Regions from separate parts of the Pseudoalteromonas sp. S8-8 genome, predicted to be linked through region 3. Evidence: predicted binding sites of a transcription regulator. Region 3 holds the regulator's gene; each other region holds the start of a gene.
What was found. Region 3 encodes sigma-54, which starts transcription at its own class of promoters, with help from an activator protein. Its sites were predicted from a motif close to GTTGGCACGNNNNTNGNNT; they were not measured.

Region 1 (4,258 bases), on a different contig from region 3:
GCAAACATCACTGTAGCTTAAATACCGTTTGAAAACTAAAAAACCAGCCTAGGCTGGTTTTTTTGTGCTCGTATTTTGGGGTCTGTAAATAGTTACGAGGTAGTCACTAAATAGTCACTAAATCACTTTTAATATTTCAATACTTACAATTACTAACAACCAAAATACACGCGCCTGATTTAATCTATTAATTATTACAGGTACATCCTCGGGTGTAGGTAGTCTATCAGTACCTATACGCATTTTATTAAAGCGAGTACCTAAATAAACTGCAGGCCCGCCCAGCTGCACGCCAAGTGATGCAGAGCATGTGCTTAGTAGCCAACCTGTATTTGTTTGATAAAAATGTCTACCATAATGCTTTATGTAGTGCATGCTTTGTTTGCTCGCTCTACTTGCTGCAATAGTTAAAGCGAGTAAGCGCATTGGAATATACTCAATAATAAACAACAGAGTTTTAAGCGGTTTTAAAAAGTAGCTATTTGGGGATATATCACTACGCCAGGCTTGTTGTATTAAAGTAAATAATCGATAGGCGAGGGCAGCAATAGGGCCAAAGGCTAAAAATATAAATATAACTACGAAATAGTATCGAGCAGTGCGCAGTATTAAGCTTTCAATTAATGCTTTAATAATACCAGGAGATGAAAGCCTATTAACTTCACGGGCAAGCAGTGGTTTTAGTAATTCGCGTGCCGTCGATTTTTGATTTTGTTTAGTTAGCTTTGCAATGCGAAGTGCTTTTTTATCAATACTCTTACTCTCTAAGCATAAGTATAAAATAAGGCCAGCGAGTAATTCAGGATAAAAAGCAAACTCGAGTAGTAGCACTACAATAATGAGAATGACACTTAAAATGAGCGTGCTTGCGAGTATAGCTGCCAAATATTGATAGCTTTTAGGTTCTTTGCTTTTGTATATGCGTTTGCCAATAGCACTAAAAACAGCATTTAACGCCGTATTAGGATGATACCAGCTAATAAGGGGAATAAAGCGCTCAGCAAGGAGCGCTAGTATGAAGGCAATAAAGTCCAAGTGGTTTTGAACAATATTGCTAAGCATTTACAGAGACACTGCAGTTAGCTTTTCTAAAAGTGCGACAACCATTTTAGATGAGTTGATTGATGCTGTTTCTAGGTATTCTTCGAATGATTGTGGTGATTCTTTACCTGCTATATCAGACATTGAGCGAATTACAACAAATGGTGTGTTAAGCGTAAAACACGTTTGTGCAATCGAAGCGCCTTCCATTTCAACGGCAAGCATTGTAGGAAAATCACTGCGTGCTTTATCAATACGTACCGGATCACACATAAATGTGTCACCAGTACAAATTAAGCCAACAAGTGTTTTAACATCACTGATTTGTTCGATTGTTTGTTGTGCTGCTTCAACTAACTTAGGGTGAGCTGTAAAGCCTGCTGGCATTTGTGGTACTTGGCCAATTTCGTAGCCAAAAGCAGTAACATCTACATCGTGATGACGTACTTCTGACGAAATTACTACGTCGCCAACACTTAGAGAAGGATCGAATCCACCGGCAGAGCCTGTGTTAATTACGCAATCAGGTTTGAAGTTATCAATCAGTAAGGTAGTTGCAATTGTTGATGCTACTTTACCAATACCAGATTGAACAAGTGTTACTGTGTTACCAGCCAATTCACCAGTATAAAAAGTGAAACCTGCTTTAGTTAAAATTTGTGGGTTTTGCATCGCTTCACGTAAAATTTTAACTTCTGGCTCCATTGCGCCAATAATACCAACATTCATAATGTTTAATTCCTGAGTTTGAATCACTTGATTATACGTGAAGTTAGCAATAAAAAACAAAAAAGCGAGCTTGTTTATGAGCTCGCTTTAAATACTTTTTAGGAGAGTATTTAATTTGGTTTTTAAATTTCAGCTAAAGCAGTTGTTTGTGCTTTGGCTTGAGAAGGTGAAAGTACCGCTGGCTTATGTGAGCGATTACGAACAGGGCGCTGCGTTTGTGTTGCTGCAGGCTTACCAAGTTTAAACATAATTGCATCGCGTACTTCAGAAGGACGGTAGCCTGATTTAACTTTCATACGAATATGTGGAATGCCCGCAGACTCTAGTGCACCGTTTACAAACCAGTCGCGTTGAGCTTTGTGACCATCTTTATTAGCATTGTTAACTAGGTCAACGGCCGCAACAATAGTTAGTTTTTCTTTATCGATTAATACAAAGTCGAGTTGCTTATTTTTAGCTTTAGCTAAAGCAGCACGTTTAGATTTAATAGAAAGACCTTGCTTACAGTCAATAACGTCAATTAGCTTAACGCGACTAACAATTTTATATTGATCGCCTACAGCACGCTCGAGAAGATTTAAAAAAGCGCCTTCAACCTGCGTAAAAACAGTTTGCTTGCGGGTAAAAGGATACGGGTTTCCGCCATCGTCATTAAATTTTGACGCAACAACAGAAGCCCCGACAACTAATACTAGAATTAATAATAAAGCGAATTCCATACGGTAACTCCATAACAACAAATTGACACTGCTCAAATAAAGCAATTTACGTGCCTAAAAAGTATGAGTTATAAAATAATTACCAACTGTTTATAAAAGCTAAAACTATGTAGCTATTAAGCTTTGTATCCACCTTCAATACCTTTAACCGCAATAGCTACAGCATCGTGTGCATGGAGTGATTCATAATGGTTTATTTGCAGCCAGTAATCGCTGTAATTATCTGTTTCTAATAAAGCTTTAATTTTACGCGCTGCATCTTCACAAAACATAAGATTTTGACCATTTAAACGGGCAAATTCTTGCTCGTCTTCGCGTTTTACTGCCGCTTGTACAGGCGTTTTAAGTTCAGCTTCGAGGGTATTTATTAGAGTCACTACGTCAAATTCTTGAATATTGCTATCAAGCTTTACTTTTACGTTGGCAATAGAGCGCTGCGAGTGAGGTGTAGCGACTATGCCTTGTGTAGTGCCTAGCCATTCGTGCACATCTTTTTGGCTTAAGGTTTCTTGGTTAAACTTTTCGTTAAACGCGTTTTGTATAAGCTGGCGCGCAAGTGCTGCAGAGCAAGGGCACGTTGAAGAATAGGTAACATCTACAGTTAGCTCGTAGCTAATAATGTTATTTTCAATTGTACTGGTAAGTACAACTGGGTAGCTTTTCCAGCCCGCTTTACCACTTAATAGTGATTTACGGCGTAGCGGTAATTCAAATTTAAATTCAATTTGTGCTTTATCGCTCAGCCCTTCGTGGCTAGTTATAAAAGTATCGAGTGCTTGCGCTATTGTTTGCGGATTGACTTGCTGCTCAGTTGAAAGCAGGTCAAGTGCTAAAAATAGACGTGACATATGAATGCCTTTGGCATCTTCTTTATGCAAATTTACAAATGCACGAGCTTTGGCATTTACTGTAACTGGAGATAAGTCTCGTGACTCAAAAATAAATGGCAGTTCGATTTCGCCCATGCCAACCCAGTCTAATTTACCTGTTTGTAAAGCGGGTGCAGTGTCTGCTATATCTGGCATATTGGTTTGCATGTGCGCTACTCGTATTTTGGAGATAATAAAGCGGGGCATTTTACACTAAATAATTTATTGCTGAAATGATGAGTTTAAGAGATGAGCAAAATCAAACATGAAAAATTCTGTTTTTATCGCACAACATGGGTAGTGGTAGGAGAAAAATGCTAAAATCTGGGAAAATGGTATGTTTATACATGCGCATTGCCTTCTTTATATTTAAGCACACAGCTAAGAGATAAAATTACGTATGACCGATTATTCTTTGAGCCCTTGGGCTCGGGTACTTTCCAGCTCAATAACGCGATTTGGTGAATTTAAAACCGCAGCTATTTGTTACACTTTATTTTTAACTGTATCTCTTATTTTATCGAGCATGTTTTATTATGTTGCGATAGGCGAATTACACCTTGTTGATATTTTGGCTGTGGTATTTTTTACTGCTGTGGTTTCTCCTTTAATTATAAGTGTATTACTTAATTCAATTCGTCAATTAGATGCCTCGTATGCTTATTTAGATAGCGCAACCAAACAGGAAAAACTCTTAAACCAAACCCTAAAAGACAACATTAGCCGTTTAAATATTGAAATTGATGAGCGTAAAATGGCATTTCATGCCAAGCATCGCGCTATTGAAGAGCTGCGCCGAGAAATTGCTGAGCGTAAAAAAACACAACAAGAACTTGCCCAACAAAGTATGTTGCAACGCTCAATCGTTGATTCATCTCCCGATCTATTTTATTACCGTGA
Region 2 (4,258 bases), on a different contig from region 3:
AGGGAATACGCTAAGTGTTTTATCACCTTTAATAGTAAGAGTGCGCCCAGTTGTTTGTTCTACCTGCTGCGACACTTTATTAAAAATAGTATCAGTAGGAATTAAAAACGGTGCGGCAACAATTAGTGCTATACATAGTAAAAGTATTACACCTACAATTTTAAGTAAGGTTTTCATGATCGTCCTTTCAAACGTGCAAATAATGTTCTTATCATAGCGAGTGTTAGCCTTAAAATCATTGTAGTTGATGTAAAAAAGCCACTAAAACTACTTTACCTGTTCTATATGAATCTTTCCTGAAACATTTTGATACCTTTAGGTTACAAATAAGTATTGACCCGGTGATACCCCAAGGTTGCATTGATACCCAGAGGTTACAAAAAATAAAATACTATTACAGGATGAATACTATGAAACAACAGGATATTAAAACTGAAGAACAATTTATGGGTCAAAACATATGGATTAGTTTAAGCGCAGGGATAGTTTGTTTACTTCTCTGTGTTTACTCACTAATAAAACAAGATCAACATATTGGAGGGCTTTTAACTGTTGGAATGGGCGTTTTTTTTTATATAGTTATAGTGATTATTTATCTCATTAAAGGGGGTTTTCCGTTAAAAATGTATTTTCAATACGCTTATAAAGATGAGTTTCTAAACACCATTGACACTAATGCATATAAACATACAAGTTTTGCATTTGGGTTTTGCCTTCTTGGTGTTTTTTATATAAGCGATGAAATACCTACCGAATTTTCGCATGCAACTATGGCAATATTCTACCTAGGTATCATGCTCTTGGTATATGGCGCTTCATTGCTTTGGCAAAATCGTGATTAGGAGAGGAAATGCAAAATAACATAGCAAAGTATCGAAAAGAGGCCGGGCTTTCACAGCAAGAACTTGCTGATGCTATTAACGTGTCGCGCAAAACAATAAGTACCGTAGAAACAAACCGGTTTACGCCGTCGGTAATAATTGCTCTAAAAATAGCAAAGCATTTTAATACCTCAGTTGAAAGCCTATTTGTACTGGATGAAAATGATTGATACATGTTAAAGCATTAGTCTCATTTTATTAGCAAAAATACTGATTTAGTCACTTCAATTACAACGTATGGAGGACAGCGCTGTTGTTATTAGCGTAATTGCGCTAAAATAGACCAGCAAAAAAATATATATCTAAACCGGAGATTCTACAAGGCATGAAAAAACTGCTAATTTCACCGTCAAAAATGACGCTAGGCGAACAAGAAAATCAAATCTATCAGAACATTCTGAAGCAATCTTCAGAGTTAAGCCTTAACCTTATGGCCGTGAAAGTAGAAAACCACCCTGATGATTTTTTACCTTGGTGTTACGAATTGCTAAGTGCAAGCAGAGATCGTATGAACTACGATTTGCTAGAGCCACAGCAGTTACCAGTACTTAAGAAGCTACACGATCAGCTTATTTCAGCTATCAGCTTTTTACAGGTTAAAACTTTACGTATTGCTCCGTGGCCTGTTGTAAGTGTATTTGTAGAACAACACAAAGACGTTATTGCACTTGATGAACAGCTTCGTTTGGTAGACTACATCAAAAGCATTCGTGAACAGTCTCTTAAAGATATGATTCCTGAAGACTTACTTGCGTTTAGCGGTAAGCACATGGCATCACTTGATCCAAGCACATACAACTTTGACGTTGAATGGTTTGCATCTACAAAGAGTGCAAAGAGCTTCCATCAAATGCTTGGTGATTTACCAGGTGCTTTTGACGATGCACTAGTGAATATTCCACTTGAAGGTGATATTACTCAATACGAATATCAACAATTTGTTGCTGCTTATTCAAAAATATTCACCGACAACAACGAAAAACCAACACTTGCGCCTGCAACACGACTGCTTGCAATGCGTCGCCCTGATTTATTTACTCCGATTACAAATAATCGATTAGATGCATTATGTGGTGCCCTTGGTGTTTCTAAACTTAAAAATAGTGATTTTGAGCGTTACTGGCAAGATATCGTAAAAGGTATTCAAGCTATGTCATGGTACAAAATGGCTAAACCTAGTAATGAGTTAGAAGAACAATTGGTTGCTATTAAAGCATTAATTCCATGTTTCTTTCACTACGCAGATGCTAAAACACCAGATAACTCTAACTACATTAAACTGCTAACCAAGCCTAAACGTACTACAACTACAACAGGTAAAACTCAGCGTAGAGGTAAAGAGTCTGCAGAAATATTAGTAGACCGTGCTCTTGCTGCTGACGATATTCCTGAACACATTCGCAGTAAACGTGATTCAATTGTGAGTGAAGTACAAAAAGGTCGCAGCGTAAACGAAACAATTAGCCTTATGCGCACTATATTCGGTTAAAATCTTCTAATTTAGCCGTACTTTTATGGTGCGGCTAGGTTAATTTATGCACCACCAATGTGCGCAACATCTTCCTTCATGTTATATCCCCATCCTATTCATAAAATTCAAGCTCATGTTTTTAATAAATAAAAAATAATTTTTAATAAAAAATAATGAAGCTGGCACATACAGTGCAATTATCCCGTTAGTTAAACAATAAAAAGCCGTCAGCCTAAAGGTTCCGATTACATAATAAAAACCTTGGCGAGCAAAAATCATATAACGGGAAATGGACATGCTAAAACTAAAAAAAACCATCGCTATAAGTGCTATAGCATTAATGGGCGCAACATCTTTAACGTCAACAGCCGTACATGCTGAAGTAACTGCTAATGCAGCGGCAACATCAAACTACTTATGGCGTGGTCAAGAGCAAACTGGGGGCGATGCAGCTATTTCAGGCGGTATTGATTACGCCAATGAATCGGGCTTTTATGCAGGTACTTGGGCTTCAAACGCATCGTGGGCCGATGAAATGACCTATGAGCTTGACTTATATGCAGGCTTTGGTGGCGATATTAACGAAAGTGTTAGCTACGATGTTGGTTATATTTATTACGCTTACCCAGACGCAGCTTCTGAAGCAGACGCAGATTTCTCTGAAATTTACGGTAGCATCAGTGTTGAAGGCTTTACCTTTGGTGCTTCTGTATTAGCAACATCAGCTGCAAGTGGTGATGGTACAGACTTTGGTGATTCACTTTACCTCACAGCTGACTACGGTTTTGCTGTTGGCAGTAACGGCACTGAAATGGCACTTCACTTAGGCCATTACTCTGGTGACTTTATTGGTGATGACAATATTCTAGATTACGGTGTATCAATTTCGAAAGATGGTTTCACTTTTGGTTTATCTGATACAGATATGGATGATTCAGATATTAAAGCTTACGTTGCTTATTCTGTAGACTTTAATTTATAAGAAAGAATGTGTTACTTGCTGCGACACGAAGGGCCTTTTGGCCCTTTTCTCGTTTTATAGCTGTTTTGCTTTAAATGGTACCTTATTACATTGTACTTCTACTGTTTTAGGGTACCAAGCTGGGCCGATTTGATTCACAACCACCTCAGCTAAACCATTAGTAAACGATTTATACGTATGAACGCTTTGCCACTCCCCTTGTGGGCAATGTGTTGTTAAATCTAACGGCTCTGATCCCTCGTACAACGCAAGTGCAAAATTATGATGCCACTGTGAGCTTTTTAGCGTTTTATTGCTTACTTTGCTCTGTATACCGTTATCAAAGTAAATATTTGTACACCCCGTTAAAATAATCAGTGTGCAACCGGCTGCAAATAGCTTGATGCTCATAATGTCTCCCCTAGTATTTGCTCTTGGCACCACACTTTAATGGTATGGGGCGAGTATATTCCAAGCGTAATTAAACTCAGCGCTCCATCGCTAAACGTTTGTTGTGACTGCATTTGAATAACCGGTGTATTTGAACATATTTGTTTTACGTCTACCCGCTGCTCACCCACTACCCCCCATAAATAAAATGGGCGGCTATCTTCGAAATTAGCTTGGCTCGTTATTTTTGCTGTTGCCTGTGGCTGAATGGTTACCGCAGAACAAGCACTGAGGCTTAATGCTATCGCCCCTATAATTAATGGTTTCATACTCTTCCTTATAAACTAAATACCAGTAAGGTAACTTTATAAGAGAACATAAAATATTAGCGTAAAAAGCTGTGGGGAATATGTAGAAACGCTATGAAGTTTTATACAGTTTATTACACATAAAGGCCGCATAAATGCGGCCCTTAAAGTAGTAAACTTAAGTGGTTAGTAAATAAATAGACGTCAGAATTTAGCTAAATTATTTTTACTGTCTTTGTCGACCAGC
Region 3 (4,258 bases):
GATAGTGGGTGTAATCTACGAGTTTCAGAAAAACGTTTTATCAATGTTTGATCGTCGCTATCTAAATAAAATAACGTAGGGTTTGCAAAGCCTGGCAAGTATTCAAGAATATCGTTAAATTCATCTTGTTGTTTAGGGATGTTCCGTACATCAATGCTAACAGCAATTTTATCGTAGCTATCAGACACACTGCGAACTAATGAAGGAAGCAAGTTAACTGGAATATTATCTACGCAATAATAACCTAAATCTTCTACAATGCGTAAAGCAACCGACTTTCCAGAACCAGAACGGCCGCTTATGATAATTAACTCCATTTAACACCCTTTATAAAACTATGATTGATTGACAATAACTTGGTAAAGCTCAGTATCTGATTTTGCACTGCGTAACTGTTTACAAAAATCTTTGTTGTTTAGTTTATCAGCAATGGTTGCTAGAGTCTTTAAGTGCTGCTGGTTATCGCCATCTGGTACGATGAGTGCGACGAAAATATCAACAGGGCGATTATCGATTGCATCAAAATTTATTGGAGTTTCGCTAACGAGTACTAAAGCCAAAGGCTCTTCTGCACCGCTCATTCTTCCATGAGGAATGGCAATGCCACGCCCTATACCTGTACTACCCAATTTTTCTCTGCTCATTAAAGCATTAAGAATATCTTGTTGCGGTAAATACGGAAGTTTGTCGTGAGCAAGTTCGCTAATGAACTCTAAAATTCTTTTTTTGCTATTAAAAAGGACCGCAGCTTTGCTGCAGTCCTGGCATATAAGTGAGCTTAATTTCATCATATTAGTGTCGAGCAAGCTTCTCTTTGTGTTTAATTACTTGTCGATCGAGCTTGTCGATCAACGAGTCAATGGCGGCATACATATCTTGATGTTCTGTAGAGGCAAATAACTCAGCACCGCTTACGTGTATGGTGGCTTCTGCTTTTTGATTTAATTTTTCTACATCGAGAATGACATGAACATTATTAATATGATCAGAGTGTCTTTCTAGCTTCGCAAATTTGGTATTAATATAGTCTCTTAGTGAATCGGTTAATTCTACGTGACGACCAGTTAAGTTTAGTTGCATAAGCATTACCCTCTTTTTTTGCGTCTTAAATCAAACTTTTACGTTGATTTGACGGTGGAATAGCCAGAGATTCGCGGTATTTTGCGATTGTACGTCTCGCTACTTTAATTCCTTGCTCAGCCAATATATCCGCTATTTTGCTATCACTCAATGGTTTTGCTGAGTTTTCTGCTGCGATTAATTTTCGGATAAGCGCACGGATTGCTGTAGATGAACATTCACCACCGTTTTCGGTGCTTACATGGCTTGAGAAAAAGTATTTAAGCTCAAATATACCACGGGGTGTGTGCATATACTTTTGGGTTGTTACGCGCGAAATTGTTGATTCGTGCATTTCTACCATTTCAGCAACATCATTTAAAACCATTGGTTTCATGGCTTCAGGACCGTGTTCAAAAAAGCCTTGTTGTTGCTTAACAATACAATTTGTTACTTTTAATAGCGTGTCGTTTCTACTTTCTAAGCTTTTAATAAACCATTTAGCTTCTTGTAAATGCGAGCGAATAAACTGGCTGTCACCACTGGATTTTACAGTGCGAGACATTGCCGCGTATTGGCTATTAACACGAATTTTAGGCATGCTGTCTGGGTTTAACTCAACAACCCAGCGGCCTTTAATTTTTTTAACTGACACATCAGGAATAACATACTCAGATTCTTCTCTTACAATAGTATCTGCAGGTTTAGGGCTTAGAGTATGTATTAATGTCATTACTTCTTTAAGCTCTTCTTCTTTGAGCTTAGTTTTCTTCATTAATGTACGATAGTCACGAGCAGCTAATAAATCAATATGCTCGGTTAAAATCATTTTTGTTTCATTAATGTAAGGTGTTTCTTTATCAAACTGGTTAAGCTGAATACATAAACACTCTTGTAGGCTACGCGCAGCAATACCAACAGGATCAAACAGTTGGATGCGTTTTAATACAGCTTCAATTTCATCAAGTTCGACTTCGTTATCATCTTCGTTTTCTTGATTGAAGCTTTCTAAAATCTCTTCGCAGCTTAGTGTTAAAATACCTGAATCATCGACGGCTTCTACAATAGCAATAGCAATCGCTTCGTCTGTAGGGCTAAATGGCGTTAGTTGTAACTGCCACATTAAATACTCATGGAGCGTTTCAGTAGAGGCGCCTTGGTATATTGATTCGTCTTCAGGCATCGGACCCGATGATGCTGCTGGGGCGGCACTCATGTACTCATCCCAACTAACATCCATAGCCATGTCGTCACTTAGCGTGTCTTTTGCAAGTGCTTCACCACTATCTTGTTCGTATTCGCTTGGAGCATCATCGGCAGATGCGCTAACAGTTATGTCATCTGTATCTGCTTTTTGCTCGTTTTTACCAGCAGCGTCTTCTGAATAGTCTGCTTCTTCAACCTCTAATAGCGGGTTGCTGTCGAGAGCTTCTTGTATTTCTTGCTGGAGATCCAATGTACTGAGTTGCAACAAACGAATAGCTTGTTGCAACTGTGGAGTCATTGTAAGTTGCTGGCCCATGCGCAGCTGTAGTGATTGCCTCATGTATCTCTAACAATCCTTTTATGTTGTTATAATTAATACTAGCAGATGCTTAAAGACATGGCGTAAATGTTACAGCCTAAATTGCTCGCCTAAGTAAACATCGCGTACTGTTTTATCATTTAATACGTGTTCTGGAGTACCTGATGCAATCAGCTCCCCATGAGAAACAATGTAGGCTTTTTCACAAACATCAAGGGTTTCTCTTACGTTATGATCGGTAATTAATACACCAATCCCACGATTTTTAAGATGTTCTATTATTTTCTTTATATCTAATACCGAAATCGGGTCAACACCTGCAAATGGTTCATCCAGTAATATAAATTTAGGATCTGCTGCCAGCGCACGTGCTATTTCCACACGACGACGTTCGCCACCCGACAACGCCATACCTTGGCTATCACGAATGTGTTGTATGCTAAATTCATCTAATAATTTATCGAGAGTGTCTTCTCTAGCTTGTTTATTTAACTCTTTGCGCGTTTCTAAAATGGCCATTAAGTTTTGATAAACAGTCAGCTTTCTGAATATTGAAGACTCTTGCGGTAAGTAGCCAATGCCTAATCTAGCACGACTATGCATAGGTAAAAGAGTAATATCGTTATCGTCTATCGATATTTTACCTTTGTCGCTAGGTACAAGTCCTACTATCATATAAAACGTGGTGGTTTTACCTGCGCCGTTAGGGCCAAGTAAGCCAACAATACTGCCAGCTTTGACTTCAAGGCCGACGTTTTTTACAACTTCACGGCCTTTATAGCTCTTTGCTAATAGCTCTGCTTTTAATGTGCTCATGGTTGACCTTTGTCGCTTTTTTTACTTTTTTTAGTCTCGATTGGCACTAAAATTGTGTGAACGCGGTCAGTTGAGTTTTCATCTTTTTCGGCACTGATTAGCTGCTGCTCTATATCGTAGGTAATGCTTTTAGCATTTATTTTTTGTCCCGCTTGCGATACTTGTGCATTACCAACAAGCGTTAAAAAACGCTTAGATACATCATAACGTACTTCGTCAGCACTGGCGCTCATAGTCGTGCCATCTGATTGCTTTTCTTCAAAGTGCGCAGGGCTACCTGTAGCAATTAATAATTGTTTATTATCACCAAGTTCATCGCGTTTATGTACTTCTAAGCGGTCGGCTGTGATACGGCGGTTACCGTGAATAATTTCAACGTTTTTCTCAAAAATCCCGACATTAGCTTTTAATTGGCCTTCTTGCTTATCGGCGCTTATTGAAATTTGATTTGCAGCCGGTTGCGTGTTTTGCTCTGCAGCACTACTATTAAACGCTAGTATAAGTGTAGGAATAATAAGTGATTTTAATATTTTATTGGTCATAATATATGGTTCGCGTATGGTTAATTAGTTTTATCACTTCGGTTTTTAAGTCGGCTTCTAGGCCTTTACCAGTGATTTTTAAATTGGGTCCAGTGATGATAACGGGTTGCTCCGAACGCATTGTTAATAGTTTTATATCTACCTGAATATTATCAGCATTGATTTTGTCTATCATGGCGTTATCGGTTAAGTTTTTGGCAACCACATTGCCTTCTAAAATTAATTGTTTGTCTTCGTATAATGTTGCTTCGTCTGCATTTATTTGCCACGTTTGCTTTTCGTTATATAAAGTAAAAATAGGTTTTTCAAAAAACGT

Region 1: a site for sigma-54 is predicted at 2,529-2,547, ahead of L659_RS0104130 (DUF2726 domain-containing protein). Genes of this name have one in related genera too.
Region 2: a site for sigma-54 is predicted at 2,531-2,549, ahead of L659_RS0117440 (TorF family putative porin). Genes of this name have one in related genera too.

Annotation. Positions count from the first base shown of each region.
Region 1 covers NZ_AUTR01000017.1:9,663-13,920, forward strand. The annotation lists gene tyrS (tyrosine--tRNA ligase) at 1-21, shown strand, start outside; gene L659_RS0104120 (cobalamin biosynthesis protein CobD/CbiB) at 118-1,062, opposite strand; gene mtnN (5'-methylthioadenosine/S-adenosylhomocysteine nucleosidase) at 1,063-1,770, opposite strand; gene L659_RS0104130 (DUF2726 domain-containing protein) at 1,893-2,489, opposite strand; gene folE2 (GTP cyclohydrolase FolE2) at 2,606-3,526, opposite strand; gene arcB (aerobic respiration two-component sensor histidine kinase ArcB) at 3,759-4,258, shown strand, end outside.
Region 2 covers NZ_AUTR01000052.1:13,237-17,494, forward strand. The annotation lists gene L659_RS0117420 (AsmA family protein) at 1-177, opposite strand, end outside; gene L659_RS0117425 (hypothetical protein) at 411-842, shown strand; gene L659_RS0117430 (helix-turn-helix transcriptional regulator) at 851-1,051, shown strand; gene L659_RS0117435 (hypothetical protein) at 1,207-2,370, shown strand; gene L659_RS0117440 (TorF family putative porin) at 2,648-3,334, shown strand; gene L659_RS0117445 (Bor/Iss family lipoprotein) at 3,389-3,724, opposite strand; gene L659_RS0117450 (Bor family protein) at 3,721-4,032, opposite strand; partial or broken gene L659_RS0117455 (M1 family metallopeptidase) at 4,216-4,258, opposite strand, start outside.
Region 3 covers NZ_AUTR01000026.1:14,616-18,873, forward strand. The annotation lists gene rapZ (RNase adapter RapZ) at 1-317, opposite strand, end outside; gene ptsN (PTS IIA-like nitrogen regulatory protein PtsN) at 336-788, opposite strand; gene hpf (ribosome hibernation promoting factor) at 793-1,080, opposite strand; gene L659_RS0108080 (RNA polymerase factor sigma-54) at 1,106-2,605, opposite strand; gene lptB (LPS export ABC transporter ATP-binding protein) at 2,675-3,400, opposite strand; gene lptA (lipopolysaccharide transport periplasmic protein LptA) at 3,397-3,942, opposite strand; gene lptC (LPS export ABC transporter periplasmic protein LptC) at 3,932-4,258, opposite strand, start outside.